One region of the Porcincola sp. LCP21S3_C12 genome, then DNA from elsewhere that is predicted to be linked to it. Evidence: predicted binding sites of a transcription regulator. Region 1 holds the regulator's gene; each other region holds the start of a gene.

What was found. Region 1 encodes NrdR, which represses ribonucleotide reductase genes. Its sites were predicted from a motif close to CACAANATNTTGTG; they were not measured.
Region 2: a site for NrdR is predicted at 2,624-2,637, ahead of ACTQ1N_RS06940 (ribonucleoside-diphosphate reductase subunit alpha). Genes of this name have one in related genera too.
Region 3: a site for NrdR is predicted at 2,458-2,471, ahead of nrdD (anaerobic ribonucleoside-triphosphate reductase). Genes of this name have one in related genera too.

Annotation. Positions count from the first base shown of each region.
Region 1 is NZ_JBQKGW010000008.1:68,696-72,943, reverse strand. Features, by position in the region: gene ACTQ1N_RS06140 (DUF5717 family protein) at 1-2,215, opposite strand, end outside; gene nrdR (transcriptional regulator NrdR) at 2,242-2,691, opposite strand; gene ACTQ1N_RS06130 (AAA family ATPase) at 2,688-3,344, opposite strand; gene ACTQ1N_RS06125 (hypothetical protein) at 3,355-4,248, opposite strand, start outside.
Region 2 is NZ_JBQKGW010000010.1:32,713-36,960, forward strand. Features, by position in the region: gene ACTQ1N_RS06935 (ribonucleotide-diphosphate reductase subunit beta) at 1-276, opposite strand, end outside; gene ACTQ1N_RS06940 (ribonucleoside-diphosphate reductase subunit alpha) at 308-2,545, opposite strand; gene ACTQ1N_RS06945 (molybdopterin-dependent oxidoreductase Mo/Fe-S-binding subunit) at 2,803-4,248, opposite strand, start outside.
Region 3 is NZ_JBQKGW010000004.1:143,724-147,971, forward strand. Features, by position in the region: gene nrdD (anaerobic ribonucleoside-triphosphate reductase) at 49-2,304, opposite strand; gene ACTQ1N_RS03625 (hypothetical protein) at 2,843-3,451, opposite strand; gene ACTQ1N_RS03630 (DUF1858 domain-containing protein) at 3,432-3,650, opposite strand; gene ACTQ1N_RS03635 (carbohydrate ABC transporter permease) at 3,753-4,248, opposite strand, start outside.

The DNA of each region.
Region 1 (4,248 bases):
CGCACATCTCAAGAAGCTTCGGATCCTCGAGGAAATGGTCCGCCATATACAGAGATGTCGAGGCATACCGTTTTCCCTCACCGTCGCCCAGCAGAATTCTGGTCTGATCAGAGTAAATCCGGATAAGAGCTGCCGCATTTTTCAATGGCACTTCCCGCTCCTGCTGCATCCGGCTGTCCACCAGAATAATTTTCTTCATCCCCGGGCTGAGGCACTCCACCCTGTAGGTGAACAGAAGCCGGATCAGATTCGCGGCAAGCCGGTCTGTCAGCATCGGCCGTGTCAGAAACTCCGAATAAAGCGTTGCAAGATCGTTGTCAATGTGGCTCTGGGCCAGCTGTTCGGTCAGAAACGTTCCAATCGCAGGTCTCATGCTGTTGAAGATTCCCGGGATCTGCCTTCTTCCGTCCGCCATATTCCGGAAGATCCTTGCCTTTTTGTGCCAGTCCAGCGTATCGTTGTAGACAAAATAGCGTCTGATCACCTCCGGCATCGTCTCGATCCGGTACTCCTCGCAGGCATCCATATAATACTCATACAGGCCTGTCACAGACACTTCCTTCATAACAGCCATCTGAAAAAGCGGGAAAAACCGCCTGCTCTTCTGACCGCCCTCGATTGCCATCGCGCAAAGAGCGGTCAGTGCCTCTCTGGCACCGCTTTTCTGTGCGTAGTCCGCCAGCACTCTGTACAGAACAGGGTCGTAGTGAGGATTGCGCCGCTCGATCGAGGCAAGCTTCAGAGACAGCTGCTCTGTCAGAAGGCCCTGCCTGGCCGCAAAATTCAGGATCAGACGGATCGCCGGCGTGATCTCATGGAAAAGAGACGGCTTCTTTCTCAGCGCAAGCGCACCTTCGAGATACATGACAGGACTGCTGCATCCAAGCTCGATCTGTCTGGTCACGGCATCCAGTCTCAGCTCCTCCCCGGCCGCCGCATCCTCGAAAAGATACAGACATACCCAGCGAATCTGCCAGCTCGACGGATTCTCCGCCGTGAGTCTCCGAACCTCTTTTCGGACATCATCCAGATATGCACTGTCTCTTGTAAAAAAAGATGTCAGGAACAGAAAAAAGGCATATCGGTCCGGTGTGTCCAGCCGCTGAGGGGTCTTCTCCAGCTCAGACAGCAGCCGCTCAGCCTCTCGTCTTCTTCCATCTGCCTGAAGGATAAAAATCGAAAACAGATCCGCGTAGACATCCCTTCCCTGCGCACGTCTGTAGGCATTCAGAACAGAGTCTGTCCGACTTGCCCAGTTATGAAGGTCCACTCTGCCCGCCCGGTAATCAAGATACAGCGTCAGCGCCTTTTTACGCATGAGGCAGCGGACTCTGTGAAGCCTTCTGGCGTCCCCGTCGTCGATCCTGTCAGCCCGCACCTCGAGCTCCATCGTCTTGTAGGGGGTCCGGATTGTCACGCGCCCGTAGTTTTTACCGGCATGCAGAAAGTTTGAATCAATGATCAGACCGACCTCGCAGCTTCCGCCTGCAAACTCCTCCGTTGTGAGTCCTTTTTTCTCGGGGCGCAGGAACTGCGCATCCGATGAAATGCTGATCTCGAGATACCCCCAGGTACTGGCAGTCAGATGGATGGGTTCCCTCAGCGTCCCCTCCGGGTTAACCAGCTTTCGTCCCGTCCAGTCGCAGCTGATGTCGACGCTTTCCTTCGCCCCGGTCCCGACCAGAAACTCCTCGAGCCTTCTGAGCGGGTTTTTCTCCCCTTCCAGGCCGCTGTACAGTGCCCTTGCCGGCGCATCCGCCATCATCATCCGGGTTCTGTATGCCGGGGAAGAGAAAAGCCCGGAAGCAGCCGCGAAATCCTTCCGCGCGGCATCGACCAGTTCCTGCTCATTGTAAGGCTCCGGTACCTTCTGTTCCTTGATATGAACCGTGACCCGGACTTCATCCTGTCCGAGCCCGGAGCTGATGAAGATCGTCCCCTGCGACGTCTCCCCCGGCAGAAGTCCTTCTGTGTCAAATTCAAACCGGACGATGTTCTCATGCCCGTAAAACTCCGGGCTCTCCAGAAGAATCCGAGGATTATCTGAATGAAGAAAGCCCCGGACCTTCCCCTCACCCGGATGCGTGACAACAAAGGCTCCCTTCGCGTGCCCGCCTGCTTCCGTCTCGATCCGGACTGTGCGCCCGGAGAGCTGCATATGTGGAATATCATACTCAAACTGCCCGTTCAGCAGCTGCTCCAGACGATTTTTCATGACTGCTCACCTTTAACTTTCATCCTTCAGTTGATAATTTTCTTCAGCTCGTCCATGAACGTCCCGACATCCTTGAACTCCCTGTAGACAGACGCAAACCGGACGTACGCGACCGGATCGAGTTCCTTCAGACCGTCCATGATCTTCTCTCCGATCTCGGCACTCTTCACTTCCCCGCCTCCCTGGTTGTAAAGCTCTGTCTCGACACGGTCGATCATCTTCTTGATCTCATCCACCGGAATCGGCCGCTTATAGCAGGCCCGCATGACACCTGCCTCGATTTTCGCACGGTCATACTGCTGCCTTGTGTGGTCTTTCTTGATCACAACCAGCGGAATCGTCTCAATCTTCTCGTAAGTTGTAAACCGCCTGCCGCAGCTGTCGCACTGCCGTCTGCGCCGGATGGAATTGCTCTCCTCCACTGGTCTCGAATCGGTCACTCTGGTATCTTCACTCCCGCAGTATGGGCACTTCATATCGTCATTCCTCCTGCCTTATGCAAACTGTCCTCCTGATTCTCTTTCGGAAGGCTGAACAGGTAGCGCGCCGCCTGTTCCAGAATCCGGGCACTCTCCTCCGCACCGAACAGACTCGAATCCATCAGAATATGACGGCCATATGTCACATCCGAAGCGTGGCTGCAGAACTGGCGTCTGTAGTCTTCCCTGGCTTTGTCTTCCCTGTGAATCAGGGCTCTCGCCGCCTCCTCGTCCGTGTGCAGCATCCTGACGCAGTTCTGAAGGCGAACCTCGTCCGGTGCAAAAATATAGACATTCATGCACCGCGGATATGTTCTGAAGACCTCATCGCCGCCTCTGCCCAGAATAATGCAGGAGCTTTTCTCCACAAAGGACTTCAAAGCCTCCGACTGTGCCTGAAACATTACCTGTGCCCGAAGATCTTTCTCGCCGTCCGCTTCTTTCCGGAACAGCAGAAACTGTGCCTTTTTCCGGCCTTCCTCCAGCTGTGTGGCGGCCAGAAGGCGCGCTTCGGCCCCCGTGCTGAGAACCTGTGCCTCGACTGCGCTGCGGTCATACACCGGTACCCCGAGCAGTTCTCCGAGGCACCCTGCGATCTCGTGCCCGAGACAGCCAAACTTTCTCGATATAGTGATCACGTAATGTTCCATCTGACACCTCTCAGTCCTTCCCGTCTTTTACACCGAAAAACAGGCAAACACCAAGGCAGGCAGCCACCACAAGAAGCCACAGCGGAAACCAGTGTGTCTGTCCCGCTCCGACCAGGGCCTGCGTCAGTGGTGTGACAACAATGACAGCTCCGAGTGCAAAGGCAGGAAGCAGGGACAGAAGCGCTGTCTCTGCCTCCCGGTCGAGACGTACGTCATCCAGAAGCAGAAGCTTTGGAAACACCGGTCCCACCGTTATGCCCTCAAAGAGCTGGAAGAACAGCATCCCCCGATCTGTGAGTCCCCCGATGTGAATCAGATACTGTTCCAGAAGAAGCAGCGCTCCGGCTGTTCCCATCCAGATCAGTCTTGACACCCTTCCTTCCGGCCGGAACGCACCCGCAAGCACCCTGCCGGCCGCAATCCCAAGACTCACCATCAGAACGCCGTATCCGGTCATCTCCTGTGCCGCCCCCGTCTCGATCACCCTGTAGCTCTGCGGCCAGAGGACCATGCACAGCGTCAGAACCCCGGAAAGAAATGCGGCAGCGCAGCTGAAAGCTGACCGGGTGATGTATTCCTTCTCTGCCCGCCTGAGTCCGGCTTCATCCACATGAATACGCCGGCGTTCCTGTTCCCGAAAGATATCGATTTCTCTCGATCTGTCATCCAGTTTTCTCCGCATGTCCTGCCCTTTTATCAGCGATCTTCGGATGAAAAACGCCAGAAAGGCAGTCAGGATCTGGACAAGCCCCAGAAGCTCGCAGCCTGTCCGCCAGCTTCCGGAAAGCGACATGGCAGCTGACAGGATCCAGCTTCCGGCAAATGCCCCCACTCCTGTCCCGGAAAACTGGAGCATGACCGTCCTCTGATCATGTCGGATGACAACGATGCAAAGAAGCGTCAG
Region 2 (4,248 bases), on a different contig from region 1:
CAGGTAGACCAGAAAGGACAGGATTTTATCGTAAGCAATGCGTTCTGCCTTTGGCAGGTTCGGATAATCTGACTTGTCCTGGTTCAGATTGATCTCCTCCGGGATCCAGAAATTGTTCATCGCCTGGCGGTACCAGTCTGAGACCCACTCATATTTCATATTGTTAAAGTCATTGATATTGGTTGTATTGAAATTGATCAGGCGCCGTCTCTGAACATCCGTGTCTCCCATCGGATTAAAGAGCGGCTTATGCCTCAGTACCCTGTCATCTGTCAAGGTTGCATCTCCTCCATAACATTCAGCCTGCTCAGGATGAGCAGGATTCACAGTCCTTCGGATTCAGGGACTTAGACCGCACATAGTAGACGGTCTTGACACCTTCCTCCCAGGCGAGAATATAAAGATGCAGCAGCTGGCTCATCTTATACTCATTCGTAATCCAGAAATTCACGGACTGTGCCTGGTCAATATGCCGTTGGCGGACGCCCGCCGCCCGAACGGACCATGTCTGATCGATCGTATGCGCTGCCTTGTAATACCAGTAGGTCTCCATCGAAAGTTCCGGTGCCACACGTGGCAGAATGGCTCCCTTCTTTTCCTCCAGATAAAATCGATTCATCACCGGATCAAGGCCGGCTGTCGTTCCGATCAGAATCGAAGTCGATGCTGTCGGCGCCGCAGCCAGAAGATAGCCGTTCCTGATTCCGCCTGCAGCTTCCTTTCTCAGTGCTTCCCACCGCTCAGAATGATAATTCCGCCTGTCAAAATATTCGCCAGTCTGCCATTCAGAGCCTGCAAATGCAGCATATGATCCCCGCTCTCTTGCTAGCGCCACGGACGCCTTGACAGCCGCGAAGTGAATGTCCTCGAAGACTTTATCCGCAAATTTCAGATGTTTTTCTGACTCCCAGGTAATTCTGTGCTTTGCAAGCATATGGTGGTAGCCGGACACGCCAAGGCCAACAGCCCTGTATCGCCGGCTCGTCAGAGCCGCCTCAGGAACCGGGTAGAAATTCAGGTCGATCACATTGTCGAGCGCCCGGACGACCGTCGCCGTGATTTCTTCGATCTCTTCGGGATCATCCACATGGATATTACCCAGGCACAGAGAAGCCAGATTGCAGACAACGAAATCACCCGGGACAGTCGTCGTCAGGATGACCTGTTCACCATCCTGGATTGTCACTGTCCGGGAAGCCTGACTTGCCGCAGACATATTCTGTGCAATTTCCGTGCAGAGATTCGAGCAGTAGATCATGCCCTTGTGCTTGTTCGGATTCATCCGGTTGACGGTATCTCTGTAAAATGCAAAAGGCGTTCCGGTCTCAACTGCTGATCGGAGAATCAGGCGGACCAGCTCCTTGAGCCGGACCACCCGTTTGGAGATGCCCGGATCATGTACACACTCGAAATACTTTCTCTCCCACTCCTCCCCGTAGCAGTCCTCCAGCGCATAACCCTTTGTCATCAGGATATCGTGGGGATCCATCAGGTACCAGTCCTGATCCAGATTCTGCTTTGCCATTCGCCAGAACAGATCCGGGTAACAGACAGCCGGAAAGACATCATGCGCCTTCATCCGGTCATCCCCGTTGTTGGTCCGCAGCTGTAGAAACTCCGGCAGATCCTTGTGCCAGGCATCCAGATAGACTGCAACCGCCCCCTGTCGGATGCCAAGCTGATCCACCGCGACAGCTGTGTCATTTACAACCTTGATCCATCGGATGACGCCGCCTGAGGCTCCCTCAAACCCGCGGATGGAGCCGCCGCGCGACCGCACCTTGCCAAAGTACATGCCCATGCCGCCTCCAAACTTGGAAACATCCGCAAACCGCGAGATTGAATTGTAGATTCCATCCAGGCTGTCCGGAACGGTGTCAATGAAACAGCTTGAGAGCTGGTGGTAGGGCTTTCGGGCATTGGCCATTGTCGGTGTCGCCATCGTCACCTGATGGAGACTCATCATATCGTAGAATTTTCTGACCCAGAGAATCCTGTCCTTCTTTTCATTCATGGCAAGATGAAGCGCAATCCCCGCGTACATCTCCTGCGGAGATTCAAGCCGAACCCCCTTGTGATCATGGACCAGATAGCGGGAAATCAGCAGATCAAGACCGGAATATGTAAACAGACGATTTCTGGATTCGTCCAAAAATGCTTCAACCGCCCTGATTTCTTCCTGCGAATAATGCTCGAGAATGTAGCTTCCATACAGCCCCTCCTTTGTCAGATAAGAAAGCTTGCTGTAAAAGTCCGAAAGCCCCAGTTTTTTCTCCGTCTCATCAAGCTGACACCTGAAGCTGTAAAACAGCAGACGCCCGGCAACGCTTTCCCACTGCGGTTCCTCCTTGGACGTCAGCTCGGCAGCCGCTCTCGTCAGAAGACTCAGCCCCTCTTCCGCCGTCATCTGCTGCCTGGACATTGCCTGGTACCTGTCTGCAAGACGTGACAGGTCCACCTGCGGGAAGTCTCTCTGCAAGTTCTGGATGAAAGCCGGAAGCTCTTTCCGTAGCTTCTCATCGCCATTGGAACAGAGTGCCTTCATGGCGGCGGCGATTCTGCCGGTCTCGTTAGGCGCATCTTTCCTGTTCGTTCTGATCATTGTGCTCATATATCCTCACACTACAAGATATTGTATCGAAAATCAGCTGCTGGACAGTATATCATGTGCCGGCGTACAGCTCAAGCGGAATCTTCCTGCCAGGCTATGAGTCAGGTCCTAAAGTCCTTCCAAAAACGAAAGGGGCTTCCTGCTGCGCAGGAAGCCCCTTCGTACTACTCAAATTGTATGGATGTTCTGATTCAGATTTTTCCAAGTTTTCTGAGAATCTTCTCCGGTGTCATCGGCCAGCTGTCCATCCAGACGCCGCAGGCGTCATGGATTGCAATCCCGATGGCCGGTGCCGCACCGTTGCAGGCGATCTCTGAGATGGACTTCGCGCCGAACGGCCCGTATTCATCATTCACATCGATCAGCACTGCCTTGAAATCATCCGGCTGCTCCCAGACCATCGGCACACCGTAATCCGTCATATTGGCATTCAGACAGACACCATCCTTGTCAAGGATCATCCCCTCATAGAGCGTATGGCCGATCGACTTGAGCGCTGCGCCGTACATCTGGCAGAGCGCCAGTTCCGGATTGATCGGTGTTCCGGCATCCTGAAGCGCATAGAACTTCCGAACCCTGATCTCTCCGGTACGGATATTGACAGCCACCTCCGCAAAGTGAGCGCCGTACGGCACGGAGGATGCCGTTGTCACGTATGAGCCATGCGCAACAACCATCCCTCTGCCGCTTCCGCTGCAGGCTGTATGGGAGAGCTCCCCATAGCTGAGCACGGCTCCGGTCTTCCTCGAGAACACCTCGCCCGGCATCCGGAGATCAAGGTCGGTCTCCTCCTCCCCGAGCTGAAGTGCTGCTTCTCTCAGCACCCCCTCCCTCAGCTTCTTTGCCGCATCCAGTGCCGCATTTCCGCTGAAGAACGTACCGGAGGACGCATAGGATCCGGTGTCAAATGCTGCTGCGTCCGTGTCCCCTGACAGAACGGTCACATGCTCCATCGGCATGCACATGACCTCGCTGACAATCTTGGCGCAGACAGTATCCAGCCCTGTCCCGATATCGGCGCACCCGCTGTTAAGAATCACCGTCCCGTCTGTCTCCATCTTGGCGATCGCCTCGGCATGGTCCAGCCCCGGCAGACCGCTGCCCTGCATGATCATGGCAAAGCCTTTTCCAATCCTGACATCCGGATCGTCAGACTGCTCCCTGACACCCCAGCGGATCATATCGCAGCCTTTGAGAATTGCCTCCCTGAGGCCGCAGGAACCGACCGGCACAACATTCCCCTCGCGGCCCTCTCCAAGTCCCTTCAGAATATCCAGCCGGTACCCTGTCTCGACATGATTCTTCAGGACCATCTCCTTGTAATCGCAGCCAAGCTTGTCTGCCAGTTCTGCCATCGCCATCATCAGCGCATAGTTGCCCTTCGGTGTTCCATAGCCCTGATAGGCACCGGCAGGCGGTGTGTTGGTGTAGTAGACCTTCAGGTCATATGCCATGTTCGGACACTTGAACAGCGGTAGCGTCTTCGAGCAGCTGTTCATCGGGACGGTCAGACAATGGTTGCCGTAAGGCCCGGTGTTGGCGCGCACTTCCATGAAAATACCGGTGATCCGCCCGTCCTTCATGCCGGCCATCTTCACGCGCATCCGCATCGGATGACGGGTCGAGCAGGCAATGAA
Region 3 (4,248 bases), on a different contig from region 1:
ATATGGTGATTCAGATACTTTTGATCCCCCGCGCCTGCGTGCTTGCGATTACAGGTGCAGTACCCTGTCCTTGATCTCCTGCGTTCTTCCCTGATTCCAGAACTGGGTTCCGATATAACCACAGGTACGTCTTGCAACGGACATCTTGGTCTGATCGGTATTGCCGCAGTTCGGGCAGACCCAGATCAGCTTTCCGTGCTCATCCTCGTGGATCTGAATCTCCCCATCATACCCGCAGACCTCACAGTAATCGCTCTTGGTGTTGAGCTCCGCATACATGATGTTCTCATAGATGAACTGCATAACCGAAAGCACTGCCGGAATATTGTCCTGCAGGTTCGGCACCTCCACATAGCTGATTGCGCCGCCCGGGGAGAGCTTCTGGAACTCCGACTCGAACTCCAGCTTGCGGAATGCGTCGATCTTCTCTCTGACATTCACATGGTAGCTGTTGGTGATGTAGTTATGGTCTGTGACATCCTTGATGATGCCGAACCGCTTCTGCAGGCACTTTGCAAACTTGTATGTTGTGGATTCCATCGGCGTACCGTAGAGCGAGTAGCTGATATTCTCCGCTTTTCTCCACTTCATGCAGTAATCATTCAGCGTCTGCATGACCTTCAGTGCAAATGGCTTTGCCTCCTCATCGGTGTGACTCTTTCCGGTCATCTCCACGCACATCTCATACAGGCCGGCATAGCCGAGGCTGATGGTCGAGTAGTTTCCGAACAGCAGCTTGTCTATCTTCTCGCCCTTCTTCAGCCTTGCAAGCGCGCCATACTGCCAGAGAATCGGTGCCACATCTGACGGCGTACCCATGAGTCTCTCATGACGGCAGCGGAGCGCCCTGTGGCAAAGCTCCAGGCGCTCATCAAGAATCTTCCAGAATTCGTCGAACTTGTCCGTTCCGGTCTTCTCCGCCTCCCGGACAGCAGAGCAGGCGACGTCGACGAGGTTGATCGTGACAACCCCCTGATTGAAGCGGCCATAGTACTTGTGCTGCCCCGGCGTGTAATCTCCTGCCTCTGCCTTGTTGCCAGCGTTGCAAAGTCCCTCCGGCTGCTGTTCATTGTCCGGTGTCAGAAAACTTCTGCAGCCCATGCACGGATAGACATCGCCCTTGAGCTCCTTCATCTTCTTCGCAGAGATATAATCCGGCACCATCCGCTTTGCCGTGCATTCCGCAGCCAGCTTCGTCAGATACCAGTACTTGGAATCCTCTGTGATGTTGTCCTCATCCAGCACATAGATCAGCTTCGGGAACGCCGGCGTGATCCACACGCCCTTCTCGTTCTTGACGCCCTGCATCCGCTGGCGGAGCACCTCCTCAATCAGCATCGCCAGGTCTTCCCGGGTCTGCCCCTCCGGCACCTCGTCCAGATACATGAACATCGTCACAAACGGCGCCTGACCGTTGCAGGTCATCAGTGTAATCAGCTGATACTGAATCGTCTGGATTCCCCTTGTAACCTCATCCTTCAGGCGGATCTCGGCGATCGACTCAACCTTCTTCTCGTCAATCTCTTCCCCGACCGCCCGGAGCTCATCTGCCGTCTGCTTTCTGAGTTTCTTTCTGCTGATGTCGACAAACGGCGCCAGATGCGCCAGCGTGAAGGACTGCCCGCCGTACTGGTTGGATGCCACCTGCGCGACAATCTGCGTCGTGACGTTCGCTGCTGTGTAGAAGCTGTGCGGCTTCTCAATCAGCGTCTCGCTGATGACCGTCCCGTTCTGAAGCATATCCTCCAGGTTGATCAGATCGCAGTTATGTTCCTTCTGTGCATAATAGTCCGAATCATGAAAATGAATGATCCCAGCTTCATGCGCCCGGACAACCTCCTCCGGAAGCAGGATTCTGCGGCTCAGATCCCGGCTGACCTCACCGGCCATATAATCACGCTGAGTGGAGTTGATGACAGGATTCTTGTTGGAGTTCTCCTGCTTTACTTCCTCATTGTTCTGCTCGATCAGCGCCAGGATACCGTCGTCGGTCGTGTTGGACTTGCGCGCAAGCGTCCTCTTGTAACGGTAGCGGACATACTTCTGCGCCACCTCAAAGCCGCGCATCTCCATGATACCGGTCTCGACCATGTCCTGAATGTCCTCGACATTGACCGCATGAGGCGCCCTGCGGACCTCCCGGGCGACATTCTCGGACACCGCACGGATCTGCACATCGCTCATCTGGTGGATCGGATCCACCTCCTTGTTCGCCTTCTCAATGGCATTGAAGATCTTCTCAATGTCAAACGTAACTTCCTCTCCGTTGCGCTTGATCACGTTTGTCTGTACATTCTCTTCCACGATAGCTCCGCCCCTTCCCACTGATTCATCATACAATACCTTATCCTTGCCGGAATTCTTCTGCAAACACGCACAGATTGTCTGTTTATTCTGTCAGCAGCCGCTCATATTTCATTTGCTTTATCCAGATATAGGCATGTATGTTTTCTTTTTCACAATATCTTGTATGTTTGTGCCTTGCTATCATATCGCAGCAGTACTCCTTTTGCAACATGGCAAAATAGACAAACTCCTGACTGCCTTTCTCGAAGGTCATTCCGCAGGACGTTTCAGGAACGCGGAAATCAGGCAACTCTCCAAACGCTTCCCCGCTGACAGACGGCGTGCGCTGCGGCTGATGATCCCGAACATATCAGGATTTCAGCGGCTGCTGCACACGCTTCGTGCAATTTGACGAAGCCAGCCGCCAGGAGTCATGATCTGCAAGCAAGCCTGCATCATGGCTTCCGGCTCGCCGCCTTCACAAAAATCCCCGCAGAGTCAAAGACCCTGCGGGGATTTTCCTCCATGTCAGTCCGCACTGCAGCCTGACCGGCGTTCATGATTTTTTTCGGATTGTGTAATGCATCCCGCCATTCTCATCCAGCGCGAACGGTGTGCCATCCAGCATTCCCGCCATCACACTGCTGCGGATCCTATAGTAGACAGCCGCATCGCCGTCCCACCCGGCTGCATGGATATCCTCTGCCATATGCCAGGAGACCTGGTCATCGGAGCTGCCGTCGACAACATTCACCCTATCACATGGCATCCCGTTTAAGAAGAAATCCTCGAATGCGCGGTAGATGCCGGAAGCAGAAGCGGCATCCGGTCTGTTCATCTGTCCGAACGCATACGCGACGCCGAGAAGTTCCTCCAGACGCTCCGGATGCCCGGAAAGCACGCCCTTCACCAGAGAAGCAAGCCTTGTCTCCGAATCTGCGATACGGCTCTGAAGCCATCCGTGGATATTGGTGACATCGATCACGCTCTCCAGTTCCGGGAGACGCACCGCAAAGTCTTCTGGTTTCCCGATCCACCCCTTCTCTGCCGAGTATGCAGCCAGTTTTCCAGCCAGCTCTTCCTGTTTCCCGATTTTATGATACAGCCAGTAGTGAACCGGCCCCAGATATGCACTCATCTGCTTCTCACCCTCTGCTCTCTGCAATCTTACTGTTGACCTCTTTCACGACCGCCTCCGCATCCACACCGTGGACCATGCAGGCGTCCCGCAGGCTCTCCCCGAGAGATGCCGGGCAGCCAAGACAGTGCATGCCGATTCCGAGCAGAACATCTGTCGTCTCCGGGTACTGGCTCACCAGCTCACCGATCAGTGTCGTCTCATCTACAAACTTACTTTCCATCATATGCCACCTCTTCTGCATTTTCCGCTGTCACCTGTATGTCTCAACTGTATGGTGGCATTATAATGGGGAATTAATAACTTTTACGTTGTCATAGCAACATAATTATCCTTTCACGCTTCCTGCTGTGAGCCCCTTCACAAAGAACTTCTGGCAGGAAATGAAGACAATGAGGATCGGAATCAGGCTGAAGACCGACAGGGCGAACACATATCCCCACTGCGTGAACTGGTGCTGGCCGAAGAACCCGGAGATGGCAATTGGCAGTGTCCGCTTCATGTCATCATTGATGACCGTGTTCGCCCACGGAAATTCCTCCCATGCTGTCAGAAAATTAAAAATCGAGATTGAGGCGATCCCGGGTTTTGCAAGCGGAAGCACTACATGGAAATACACGGTAAAAACATTCCCGCCATCGATATAGGCGGCTTCATCCAGTTCCCGCGGAATGTTTTCCACGAATCCCTTGATCATAAATGTTGAATACGGGATGACCCAAGCAGTGTAAAAGGGGATCAGCCCGCCAATGCTGTTGATCGTATGGAGCTTCACGGCCAGCTCATACTGCGGCACAATCATCGTCGTTCCGGGAATGATCATC